One region of the Streptomyces sp. NPDC002619 genome, then DNA from elsewhere that is predicted to be linked to it. Evidence: riboswitches for the same ligand, from Rfam matches in the RefSeq annotation. Region 1 holds a riboswitch; each other region holds the start of a gene.
What was found. A riboswitch is a leader RNA that binds a small molecule or an ion and turns the genes downstream of it on or off. The one in region 1 is predicted to bind thiamine pyrophosphate.
Positions count from the first base shown of each region.

Region 2: another riboswitch for thiamine pyrophosphate. It lies ahead of thiC (phosphomethylpyrimidine synthase ThiC); the one in region 1 lies ahead of thiO (glycine oxidase ThiO).
Region 3: another riboswitch for thiamine pyrophosphate. It lies ahead of ACFYXB_RS34980 (thiamine ABC transporter substrate binding subunit); the one in region 1 lies ahead of thiO (glycine oxidase ThiO).

Region 1 is NZ_JBIAQV010000005.1:255,285-259,416, forward strand. It holds gene thiE (thiamine phosphate synthase) at 17-679, opposite strand; gene ACFYXB_RS12230 (Rv2175c family DNA-binding protein) at 864-1,229, opposite strand; gene ACFYXB_RS12235 (NAD(P)/FAD-dependent oxidoreductase) at 1,314-2,543, opposite strand; TPP riboswitch at 2,682-2,793, shown strand; gene thiO (glycine oxidase ThiO) at 2,791-3,951, shown strand; gene thiS (sulfur carrier protein ThiS) at 3,948-4,132, shown strand, end outside.
Region 2 is NZ_JBIAQV010000002.1:533,065-537,196, reverse strand. It holds gene thiC (phosphomethylpyrimidine synthase ThiC) at 1-1,521, opposite strand, end outside; TPP riboswitch at 1,514-1,691, opposite strand; gene ACFYXB_RS06680 (YibE/F family protein) at 1,763-3,211, shown strand; gene ACFYXB_RS06675 (SsgA family sporulation/cell division regulator) at 3,333-3,770, opposite strand; gene ACFYXB_RS06670 (IclR family transcriptional regulator) at 3,870-4,132, opposite strand, start outside.
Region 3 is NZ_JBIAQV010000034.1:78,440-82,571, forward strand. It holds gene ACFYXB_RS34975 (ABC transporter permease) at 1-914, opposite strand, end outside; gene ACFYXB_RS34980 (thiamine ABC transporter substrate binding subunit) at 959-2,032, opposite strand; TPP riboswitch at 2,113-2,220, opposite strand; gene rlmN (23S rRNA (adenine(2503)-C(2))-methyltransferase RlmN) at 2,263-3,369, opposite strand; gene ACFYXB_RS34990 (hypothetical protein) at 3,541-3,990, opposite strand.

The DNA of each region.
Region 1 (4,132 bases):
CGCGAGGCCCAGGGGCCTACGCCTGACGCAGTCGCTTGGCGAACTCCGCCGCCGCCGCTCCCGGGTCGTCGGCCTCCGTGATCGCGCGGACGACGACCACTCGGCGGGCGCCCGCGTCGAGCACCTCGTCGAGGTTGCCGAGGTCTATGCCGCCGATGGCGAACCAGGGGCGGTCGGTGTCCAGGGAGGCGGCGTACCGGACCAGGCCGAGGCCGGGCGCGTGCCGGCCGGGCTTGGTGGGGGTCGGCCAGCACGGGCCGGTGCAGAAGTAGTCGACGCCCTCCTGGGCGGCAGCCGCGGCGGCCTCTGACTCGGCGTGGGTGGAGCGGCCGATCAGGACGCCGTCGCCGAGGATCGCGCGGGCCGCGGGGACCGGGAGGTCGCCCTGGCCGAGGTGGAGCACATCGGAGCCGGCGGCGCGGGCGATGTCGGCGCGGTCGTTGACCGCGAGCAGCTTGCCGTGCCGGGCGCAGGCCTCGGCGAAGACCGCGAGGTGCTCCAGCTCCTCGCCCGCCTCCATGCCCTTGTCACGCAGCTGCACGATGTCGACGCCGCCGGCCAGGACCGCGTCCAGGAAGTCGGCGAGGTCGCCCTGCCGCTTGCGGGCGTCGGTACAGAGGTAGACGCGGGCGTCGGCGAGCCGGGCGCGGGCGGTGGTGGCGGTGCCTGTGTCGGACATACGGTGCGTCCCCCCGGTTTCGGTGCGTTGTCGGTGACGTACGTGGCGTGAATGGCGTAGGGCTGCCGTGAGCGTAGTCGGCCGCGCGGACCACGGGCCTCGGTCGGGCTGCGGACCCCAGGCCGCACCCGTCCACGGCCGTGGCCCCTGAGGGCCACGGCCCGGACGCCGGACGGTGTTCGGGTCAGACGGCGAGCGCCTGGGCGCGGCGCTTCACCTCCGTGCCGCGGTTCTCGCTCAGGGCCTGGGCGGGAGTGCCGGGCAGGCTGGGGTCGGGGGTGAAGAGCCACTCCAGCATCTCTTCGTCGGAAAAGCCGTCGTCCCGCAGGAGCGTCAGGGTCCCGGACAGGCCCTTGACGACCTTGTCCCCGTCGATGAAGGCGGCGGGGACGTGCAGCGCCCGGTTCTCGCCACGGCGTACGGCGATGAGCTGGCCCTCCTTGACCAGCTGCCGCACACGCGTCACCTCGACGTCCAGCATCTCTGCGATGTCGGGGAGGGTGAGCCAGGCGGGGACGAGAGCATCGATTTTTGCGTCAATCTCGGTCACGGAAACAGCGTGCCATCCCGGACTGACAGTCGGAAGTCGGGCCCCGCCAAACCGGGACTTTTCTGGTCACGCGCGTCATGTTCGTCAAGCGGTGGCTTCCTTCAGCGGCCGGGCCGGGTCCGCCAGCAGCCGTGGGTCCATCGGCGTACCCGCCTCGATCAGCCGCCGCCCCTGCGCCAGGTCCCGCGGCCGGCCCACCGCCAGCAGAGCGACCAGCCGGTCCCCGCGCAGCCAGCAGACGGACCAGGCGGGCCCGGCCGGGTCGCCGCGCCACAGGAGCGTGTCGGCCGCCGCGTGATGACCGACGTACTGGACGAAACGGCCGAACTGCTCGGACCAGAAGTACGGCACCGGGTCGTAGACGGCCGAGGCGTCGCCGACGATGTTCGCCGCGACCGTGCGCGGCCCCTGGAGGGCGTTGTCCCAGTGGTGCACGAGCAGCCGTTCGCCGTAGCGGCCCGAAGGGAAGGAGGCGCAGTCGCCGACCGCGTACACGTCCGGTACGGAGGTGCGCAGGTGGTCGTCGGCCACGACCTCGCCGTGCGCGCCCAGTTCGATGTCGGAGCCGGACAGCCAGGCCGTGGCGGGGCGGGCGCCGACGCCGACGACGACGGCTCCCGCGGGCAGCCGCGAGCCGTCGTCGAGGACGACCTCACCGGGTTCGATGCGCTCCACGCGCGCGTGGGTGCGCAGTTCGGTGCCGCTGTCGGCGTACCAGGCGGTCATCGGCGCGGCCACCTCGGCCGGCAGCGCGCCCGCGAGCGGCCGGTCGGCGGCCTCGATGACCGTCACCGCGCAGCCCGCCTCACGGGCCGCCGTGGCGAACTCGGCGCCGATCCAGCCCGCGCCGACAACCACGATGTCGTGCTGCCGGGCGAGCACCGGCCGCAGCCGCTCGGCGTCGTCCAGGGTGCGCAGCAGATGCACCCCGGGGACGCCCTCCGCGCCGGGCAGGCGGATCGGTTCGGCACCAGTCGCGAGGACCAGGACGTCGTACGGCACCGGTCCCGCTTCGGTGTCCAGTTCATGGTCGGCCGGGCGCACGCCCAGCGCCTCGCTGCCCAGCCGGACGTCGATGCCGAGTGCCTCGAAGTCGACGTCGAAGGCGGAGCCCTCGGCCTTGCCGAGCAGCACGGCCTTGGACAGCGGCGGCCGGTCGTACGGCTGGTGGGGTTCGGCGCCGATCAGCGTGACGGTGCCCTTGAAGCCCTGTTCCCGCAGGGCGACCGCGGTCTGCACCCCGGCCATGCCCGCTCCGACGACGACCACGCGCCGCGCCTGTGACGTGCCTCGTTGCTGCGTCTGCTCGCTCACCTGATCACCATAGACAACTGACAAACAGTCAGTCAGGTGGCGCGTGCGGTGACGTGTTGCACAGCGGCCGGGCTCCCGGCCGGTAGCCGGGTGGTGCCCTTACAGAGCCGTCGGGCCAAGGGCTAGGGTGGCCCACGTACAAGCACTCGCGGGAGCCCGGACGCACCGGGCTGAGAGGGAGGCTGGCGGCCTCCGACCGTACGAACCTGATCCGGGTCATGCCGGCGAAGGGAGGGGCTGGACGCCCATGTCGTCACGTACATCAGACGTCCTCGTCATCGGGGGCGGAATCATCGGCCTGGTCACGGCCTGGCGCGCCGCGCAGCGCGGGTTCGCGACGGCCGTCGTGGACCCCGAACCGGGCGGCGGCGCCGCCCAGGTGGCCGCCGGGATGCTGGCCGCGGTCACAGAACTGCACTACGGCGAGCAGACTTTGCTCGGCCTCAACCTGGAGTCGGCCCGCCGCTATCCGGACTTCGCGGCCGAGCTCACCGAGCTGACCGGCCACGACCTCGGCTACCGCCGGTGCGGCACGCTCGCCGTGGCGCTGGACGCCGACGACCGCGCCCATCTGCGCGAACTGCACGCCCTGCAGCAGCGGTCGGAGCTGGACTCCGAGTGGCTGTCCGGCCGTGACTGCCGCCGTCTTGAGCCGATGCTGGCGCCAGGTGTGCGCGGCGGGCTGCGGGTGGACGGCGACCACCAGATCGACCCGCGGCGGCTGTCGGCGGCGCTGGTGTCCGCGTGCGAGCGGGCTGGGGTGGTGTTCCACCGCGCGTGGGTGGAGCGGTTGCGTGTCGTACGGGAGCGGGCGGCCGGTGTCACCACGGCGGACGGTACGGAGCTGGACGCCGACCATGTGGTCCTCGCGGCGGGCAGCCTCAGCGGACGGCTCGCGGGGGTGCCGGACGAGGTGCTGCCGCCCGTACGGCCCGTGAAGGGGCAGGTGCTGCGGCTGACGGTGCCGAAGCGGTACGCGCCGTTCCTGAGCCGGACCGTGCGGGCCGTGGTGCGCGGCAGCCAGGTCTACCTGGTGCCCCGGGAGAACGGCGAGCTAGTCGTCGGCGCCACCAGCGAGGAACTGGGCTGGGACACCACGGTGACCGCGGGGGGCGTGTACGAGCTGCTGCGGGACGCGCACGAGCTGATTCCGGGGATCACCGAACTGCCGCTGACCGAGACGCGGGCGGGGCTGCGGCCGGGCTCCCCCGACAACGCGCCGCTGCTCGGGCCGACCGGACTCGACGGGCTGCTGCTGGCCACCGGGCACTTCCGCAACGGCGTGCTGCTCACGCCGGTCACCGGCGACGCCATGGCGCACGTCCTGGCCACCGGGGAGCTCCCCGAGGAGGCCCGCCCCTTCACGCCGAAGCGCTTCGGCGCCGTACTCACGGAGCAGCCCGCATGAGCGTCCCTCTCACCATCTCGGTCAACGGGGAGCGCCGTGAGATCGCGCCCGGCACGGCGCTCGACGCCCTCGTGAAGACCCTCACCGCGGCGCCCTCCGGGGTCGCCGCCGCGCTCAACGAAACCGTCGTCCCGCGCGCGGAGTGGCCGTCCACGGCCCTGCGCGAGGGTGACCGCGTCGA
Region 2 (4,132 bases), on a different contig from region 1:
GAAGCGTGCGTCGGACAGCGCGTCGTCCCATTCCTGTGCACCGGGGTGGCCCTTGGCGAGGTCGGCTGCGTGGGCAGCGATCTTGTAGGTGATGACGCCGGTCTTGACGTCGTCACGGTTGGGCAGGCCCAGGTGTTCCTTGGGCGTGACGTAGCAGAGCATGGCCGTGCCCCACCAGGCGATCATCGCGGCACCGATGCCGGAGGTGATGTGGTCGTACGCCGGCGCGACGTCCGTCGTCAGCGGGCCGAGCGTATAGAACGGAGCTTCATCGCAGATCTCCTGCTGAAGGTCGATGTTCTCCTTGATCTTGTGCATCGGGACGTGTCCCGGGCCTTCGATCATGGTCTGTACATTGAAACGCTTGGCGATCCTGTTGAGTTCCCCGAGCGTGCGCAACTCCGCGAACTGCGCCTCGTCGTTGGCGTCCGCGATCGAGCCGGGGCGCAGGCCGTCGCCCAGCGAGTACGTGACGTCGTAGGCGGCGAGGATCTCGCACAGTTCCTCGAAGTTCTCGTACAGGAACGACTCCTTGTGGTGCGCGAGGCACCAGGCCGCCATGATCGAGCCGCCGCGGGAGACGATGCCGGTCTTGCGGTTCGCGGTGAGCGGCACATAGGGGAGGCGCACGCCCGCGTGGACCGTCATATAGTCCACGCCCTGCTCGGCCTGCTCGATGACCGTGTCCTTGTAGATCTCCCAAGTCAGTTCCTCGGCCCTGCCGTCGACCTTCTCGAGTGCCTGGTAGAGCGGCACCGTGCCGATGGGGACGGGGGAGTTGCGCAGCACCCACTCGCGGGTGGTGTGGATGTTGCGGCCGGTGGAGAGGTCCATGACCGTGTCGGCGCCCCAGCGGGTCGCCCAGGTCATCTTCTCGACCTCCTCCTCGATGGAGGACGTGACCGCCGAGTTGCCGATGTTGGCGTTGACCTTCACCAGGAACCGCTTGCCGATGATCATCGGCTCGATCTCCGGATGGTTGACGTTGGCGGGCAGTACGGCCCTGCCCGCCGCGATCTCTTCACGGACGACCTCGGGAGAAACGTTCTCCCGGATGGCCACGTACTCCATCTCCGGCGTCACCTCGCCCCGGCGTGCGTAGGCGAGCTGCGTGATCGCGTTGCCGTCGCGGCCACGGCGCGGCTGGCGCGGCCGTCCCGGGAAGACCGCGTCGAGGTTGCGCAGCCCGCCACGCGGCGAGGTGTGCTTGATCCCGTCGTCCTCGGGACGGACGGGGCGGCCCGCGTACTCCTCGGTGTCACCGCGGGCGACGATCCAGTTCTCCCGCAGCGGCGGCAGGCCCCTGCGGACATCCGTCTCGACGAGCGGATCGGTGTACGGGCCGGAGGTGTCGTACAGCGTGACCGACTGCCCGTTGGTGAGGTGCACCTGACGAACCGGCACGCGCAGGTCGAGGCGCGAACCCTCGACGTACCCCTTGTGCCAGCCGATGGACTTCCCGGCCTCCCCATTGCTGGAGATCTGTGTGGAGGCAGGCGTGCGTGCGTCCTTGTTGGTCATGAGACCTACTCCCTACGCCGGCATTACCCGGTAACAGGTTCGGCGGTCGACGCAGCGGTTTCCGTCGGTCGGTGTCACATGTGAAACATCACTTGTTCCACGTGAAACATCGCAAAGACGGAGGTCAGCGCCCTCTCAGCCCGGTGCTCCGAGCTCCCGCGTGTGCAAAGGAGCCTCCACGCTAGCGTCAATTCGGGCGCGGTGAACAGAGGGCCCCTGCCGTTCTTGCGATGATCGGTCGGTGACCACGACACATCAGCCCCCGTACCCGCCGCCCGAGCCGCCACGCAGACAAGGCTCCGGAAGACAAGGCGGCGGACACGGCCCCGGCGCCTCTGACGGCCATGACCTCGGCCCGGGGCATGGCGGCGGGCCCGGTCACGACGGCCACGGACATGGCCACTCGCACAGCCATGGCCCGGCCGCGCCCGTCTCCAAGCATCTCCGCAAGGTCATCGCGGCCATCCTGATCCCGTTCACCGCCGCGGTCGTGGTCGGGCTCGTGGTGCTCTGGCCCGGCGGAGCCCCGCCGCACGAGCGCACCGGGGTCGGCTTCGACCGGCAGACCCAGCAGGCCACGGTGACCACGGTCGTCGAGGTGAGCTGCAAGTCGGTGAACGCCTCGGGCGGCACCCCGACCGGTGACACCTCCACCGCCGCGGGCAACTCCGGGCAGGAGGAGGAGAACGGCACCTGCAAGAAGGCCACGGTCCGGGTCGACACCGGCAATGACAAGGGCCGTACGTTCACGGAGATCGTGCAGCCGGACCAGTCGCGGCAGTTGCACGAGGGCGAGAAGGTCGTGGTCGCGTACGAGCCTTCGGCGCCGAAGGACCTGCAGTACTCGGTCACCGATGTGGACCGCAAGTTCCCGATGGCGCTACTCGCCGGCATCTTCGCGCTCGCCGTCGTGGTGGTGGGCCGGCTGCGCGGTGTCATGGCGCTGGTCGCGCTGACCATCAGCTTCATGGTGCTGACCCTCTTCATCCTGCCGGCGATTCTCCAGGGCTCGAATCCGCTGGTCGTGGCGGTGATCGGGGCGAGCGCGATCATGTTGATCGCGCTCTACATGTGCCACGGGCTGTCGGCACGTACGTCGGTGGCGGTACTCGGAACGCTGGTCTCGCTCCTACTGATCGGCATTCTCGGCTCGGAGTTCATCGACTGGGCGGCGCTGACCGGCAACACGGATGACAACACCGGCCTGATCCACGGCCTGTACCCGTCGATCGACATGAGCGGTCTGCTGCTGGCCGGCGTCATCATCGGTTCGCTGGGTGTCCTGGACGACGTGACAGTGACGCAGACGTCGGCCGTCTGGGAGTTGCACGAGGCCAATCCGACGATGGGCTGGCGCGGGCTGTACCGGGCGGGCATCCGCATCGGCCGTGACCACATCGCGTCGGTCGTCAACACGCTCGTCCTTGCCTACGCCGGGGCCGCGCTGCCGCTGCTGCTGCTCTTCTCGATCGCGCAGAGCAGCGTGGGGGCGGTCGCCAACAGCGAACTGGTGGCCGAGGAGATCGTGCGCACACTGGTGGGCTCGATCGGGCTGGTCGCCTCCGTGCCGCTCACCACGGCGCTCGCGGCCCTGGTGGTGTCGGCCGACCGGCCGGGGCGGGAAACGGCGCCCGAAGGGGCCCAGCCGGCCGCGGCGCGCGGCGGAAGGGGCCGACGCCGCAAGCGCTGACACCCCGGCAGGGCATCGCCATAAGCGGTGACACCGCCCGGAGGGCGGGCGCGGGGGCGCAGAAGCGTTCCTGCACCGCGCACACGCATAGCGGAACGCCACGCTCTCACGGCCGTACCGCTCAGCCCGCGCTCTGCTCCTCGGCCAGGATGCGGTCCAGGGCCTCGTCGAGGTGGGCGTCGAAGTCCGCGAGCGCCCCCTCCTGCCCCAGCGGCACCAGCTTGTCCGTACGGTCCAGGAAGGCCACCAGGGGCGGCGCCGAGGAGCGGAACACCGCTTGGTCGCCGCCGACCTGAAGCCGGATCAGCACCTCACCCAGCGTCTCGGGGTCGGTGGGCGCGATGTGCACATCGCCGTCACCGCACGCTCGGCCCACTCCGTCGATCAGCAGCTCGCGCCCGAACGCCCAGGTCACCGGGGCATCCCCCGGCAGATGGAAGGTCAGCCGCACGGCATAGGGATCAAAGGTCTCGTAACGCAGTTCCACCGGGATGCGGAAGGAGAGCTCCTCGGAGACGAGAAAGCTCATCATGACCTCTGCCTGTACGGACTCGCGCATCGCCTACCCCGTCATGTGACACCGACTGGCCTGGAATGACCCCTTTGGCACTGGTGGCATCTTGCTGAAAGTACACACCAGATCACAAGGAGTGAGTTTTCAGATACTGATAGAGAGCGCGAGCAACCCCAGCCGACGCCCCACCTCGGTCTGCAGCCGCTGAGCCGCGGGCAGCAGCCGGTCGGCCTGATGGGCGGGCAGGGAGATGGCCATCGTGGCCGCCTTGGCGCCGAAGGTGATCGGGACTGCCGCGCAGACCGTCCCGAGCGCGTACTCCTGACGCTCCGTCACCGGCTCCATCCGCCGCATCCGCTCCAGACGCCGCAGCAGGCCCTGCCCGTCACGCACGGTGTAGGGGGTGA
Region 3 (4,132 bases), on a different contig from region 1:
CCGGGCGCGTCCAGAGACCGCCCGACCAGCACGGCCAGCGGCAGGACCAGGAGCACGGCGATGGTGGCGAGGACCCCGGCCAGCAGCGACCACTGCCCTGCACCGCGCGGCCGGCGTGCCGTCACCGACGCGTCCACCAGCCGCAGCGCGCTCTCCCGCCGCCGTACCGTCCACGCGTGCACGGCGAGGATCGCGCCGACCGCGACGAACTGGACGAGGGTGAGGACCGCGGCCGTGGAGAGGTCGAAGATCTCGGAGGTCTCCCGGTAGATCTCCACTTCGAGGGTGGAGAAGGTGGGGCCGCCGAGGATCTGCACCACGCCGAAGGAGGTGAAGGTGAACAGGAACACCATCAGCGCGGCGGCGGCCACGGCGGGCGCGAGGGCCGGGAGGGTGACCCGGCGCCAGGCGCTCAGCGGCGAGGCACCCAGCATCCGCGCGGCCTCCTCCTGGCGCGGATCGAGCTGCGACCACAGGCCGCCCACCGTCCGGACGACGACCGCGTAGTTGAAGAAGACGTGCGCCAGCAGGATGGCCCACACGGTGGTGTCGAGCCGTATGCCCCACCACGCGTCAAGGAGTCCGCCCCGCCCGACGAGCGCGAGGAACGCCGTACCGACGACGACCGTCGGCAGCACGAACGGCACGGTGACGACGGCCCGCAGCACCTGCTTGCCCGGGAAGTCCAGGCGCGCGAAGACATAGGCCGCGGGCAGCGCGACGAGCAGGGTGAGCGCGGTGGAGGCGAGCGCCTGCCAGGTGGTGAACCACAAGACGTGCCGGATGTCCGACTGCGTCACGACGTCGGCGATCCGCCCCAACTGCCAGGCCCCGTCGACCTTCAGACCGCGGGCGACGATCGCGGTGACGGGGTAGGCGAAGAAGACGGCGAAGAACGCGACGGGCCCGGCCATGAGGGCCAGCCGCGCCGCGCTCCCCGCGCGCCCCTGGTGAGGGGCTACTTCAGTACGAGCGAGGTCCACGACTTGACCCACTGGTCACGGTTGGCGGCGATCTCGTCGGCGGGCAGGGTCTCGGGATCCTTGGCCTGCGGGCCGTACTTCACGAACTCCGCCGGCACCGACGCGGTCTCCCGCACCGGGTAGACGAACATGTTGAGCGGCATGTCGTCCTGGAACTCCATGCTGATCAGGAAGTCGAGGAGCGCCTTGCCGCCCGCGCTGTTCTTCGCGTTGCTCAGCAGACCCGCGTACTCGATCTGCCGGAAGCAGGTGCCGGTGGCCACGCCGGTCGGGGCGGTGGTGGGCTTCGGGTCGGCGTAGATGACCTCGGCGGGCGGCGAGGAGGCGTACGAGACGACGAGCGGCCTGTCGCCGTTGGCCTTCTTGCCGCCGGCCGAGCCGGAGAACTCCTCGTCGTAGGCCTGCTCCCAGCCGTCGACGACCTTGACGCCGTTGGCCTTGAGCTTCGTCCAGTAGTCCTGCCAGCCCTCGTCACCGAACTTCGCGGCGCTGCCCAGCAGGAAGCCGAGGCCCGGCGAGGACGTGGCGGCGTTCTCAGTGACGAGGAGGTTCTTGTACTCGGGCTTGACGAGGTCGTCGAAGGTCTGCGGCGGGGTCAGCTTGTGCTTGCTGAAGTACGCTTTGTCGTAGTTGACGCAGATGTCGCCGGTGTCGATCGGCGTCACCCGGTGCTTGTCCTCGTCGACGCGGTACTGGCGCACGATCTGGTCGGAGCCCTTGGGCTCGTACGACTGGAACAGCCCGTTGTCGAGCGCCCGGGACAGCAGGGTGTTGTCGACGCCGAAGAAGACGTCGCCCTGCGGGTTGTCCTTGGTCAGGATGGCCTTGTTGACGGCCTGACCGGCGTCGCCGTCCTTCAGGACCCTGACCTTGTAGCCGGACTTCTTCTCGAAGTCCTGGAGCACGTTCTTCGAGACGGCCCACGAGTCGTGGCTGACGAGGGTGACGGTCTTGGACTCCGTGGCGCCCTTGTCGTCCGTCGAACCGCACGCGGACAGCGTGACGAGACCGAGCCCGACGGCGACGGCCACGAGGGTCTTGTTGTGCACTGGTTGTCCTCCTGGGATGGACCAGGAAGAGACGCGGCCCTGCCCGGCATCCGTGAGGGACGCCGGGCAGGGCGCAACAGCTCGAGTGATGACCGAACTTCCTACCCAGAATGACCTGGGCGAGGTTCAGAGGGTCTGCGGCCCGATTGCCGCACTCTCAGCGCTGTGGCGCTCCCCTGTCGGAATATGAAGGTGTGGTGGTACGACACCAAGACGTACCGACGCCCAGACTACCGCTCGGTGGCCGCGAGCTGACCACAGGCTCCGTCGATCTCCTGACCACGGGTGTCCCGGACGGTCACCGGTACCCCGTGCGCCGCGATGGCCTCGACGAAGGCCTTCTCGTCCTCGGGCCGGGAGGCGGTCCACTTGGAGCCCGGTGTCGGGTTGAGCGGGATCAGGTTGACGTGCACGGGCTTGCCCCGCAGCAGCCGGCCCAGCCGGTCGCCGCGCCAAGCCTGGTCGTTGATGTCCCGGATCAGCGCGTACTCGATGGAAAGCCGGCGCCCGGACCGGGCGGCGTATTCAAGCCCCGCGTCGAGCACCTCGCGCACCTTCCAGCGCGTGTTCACGGGGACGAGGGTGTCGCGCAGCTCGTCGTCGGGCGCGTGCAGCGAGATGGCGAGCCGGCACTTGAAGCCCTCGTCGGTGAACCGGTGGATCGCCGGGACGAGACCGACCGTCGACACGGTGATACCGCGCTGCGACAGCCCGAGCCCGTCCGGCTCGGGGTCGGTGAGGGCGCGGATGGCGCCGACGACCCGCTTGTAGTTGGCGAGCGGTTCGCCCATGCCCATGAAGACGATGTTGGACAGCCGAGCGGGCCCGCCCGGGACCTCGCCGTCCCTGAGGGCGCGCATCCCGTCCACGATCTGGTGCACGATCTCGGCGGTGGACAGGTTCCGGTCGAGCCCGGCCTGCCCGGTGGCGCAGAAGGGGCAGTTCATGCCGCACCCGGCCTGCGAGCTGATGCACATCGTCACCCGGTCCGGATACCGCATCAGCACCGACTCGACGAGCGTCCCGTCGAACAGCCGCCACAGCGTCTTGCGCGTGGTGCCCTGGTCGGTGGACAGATGCCGGACGACCGTCATCAGGTCCGGCAGCAGCGCCTCCTGGAGCTTGCCGCGCGACCCGGCGGGGATGTCGGTCCACTCGGCCGGGTCGTGCGCGTACCGCGCGAAGTAGTGCTGCGAGAGCTGCTTGGCTCGGAACGGCTTCTCGCCGATCGCGGCCACCGCCTCCTTGCGCTCGGCGGGCGACAGGTCGGCGAGATGCCGCGGCGGCTTCTTGGCTCCGCGCGGCGCGACAAAGGTGAGTTCTCCGGGCTTCGGCATAACCCTTCCAGTGTCGCAGATCAACTCCACCAGCCCAGGCCAGAGCGGGGTGGGGGCGATCACCCACGGGTGCCGTCTGCCAGCTTTGGTCGACCTCGCACGGCCCAGGGACGGCCCAGGAGACTGCCCGCTCGTCGCCGACGTGATCGAGATCGCGCCCGCTCTGAGCCGTCACTCGAGCGGCTGGAGAGCAACCCGGAGCTGCTCGCTGTAGAGCCAGGTGAAGGTGCGGTCCGGTTCGAGATGGGCGTCTCCCCAATGGATGGCGTGGATGCCGTTCTCCGGGTCGGCCGTGAAGAACAGACAGACGAGCTTGGTGGAGGCTCCAAGCGCCTCGAACGTCTCGTGCAGCTCCTCGTACTCCTCCGTAGTCAGGTCGTTATCGAGAGTGAAAAGCCCTTCTTGAGGCTGTGGCCCGTGCCCCAGGAGCATCCGGCGACGCGTAGGGGAAGCGTTGGAAGCCAACCGGGCACGATCAAGGGGCCTCGGACGGTCGGCGTACTTGAACGGGAACAGCGCGTAGTCGTTGATGACGGCGTACTCGTACCCACGCACATCCCGCACGGCTTCCTCCAGCTCCCGCGCCGTGTCCGCCAGGTTCTCCCGTACCGCCTCCGCCAAGGTGGCTCCGTATGGACTGCGCTTCTTCAACCGGGCCGCCAGATGCACGGCGTGAGCTCGCGCGTGCGCCCTGGCCAGTTGCACCGGAACCGCGGCAGCAAGCCCGCCGGCACGCTGCCCGAACCGCTCTACCGCCCAATCC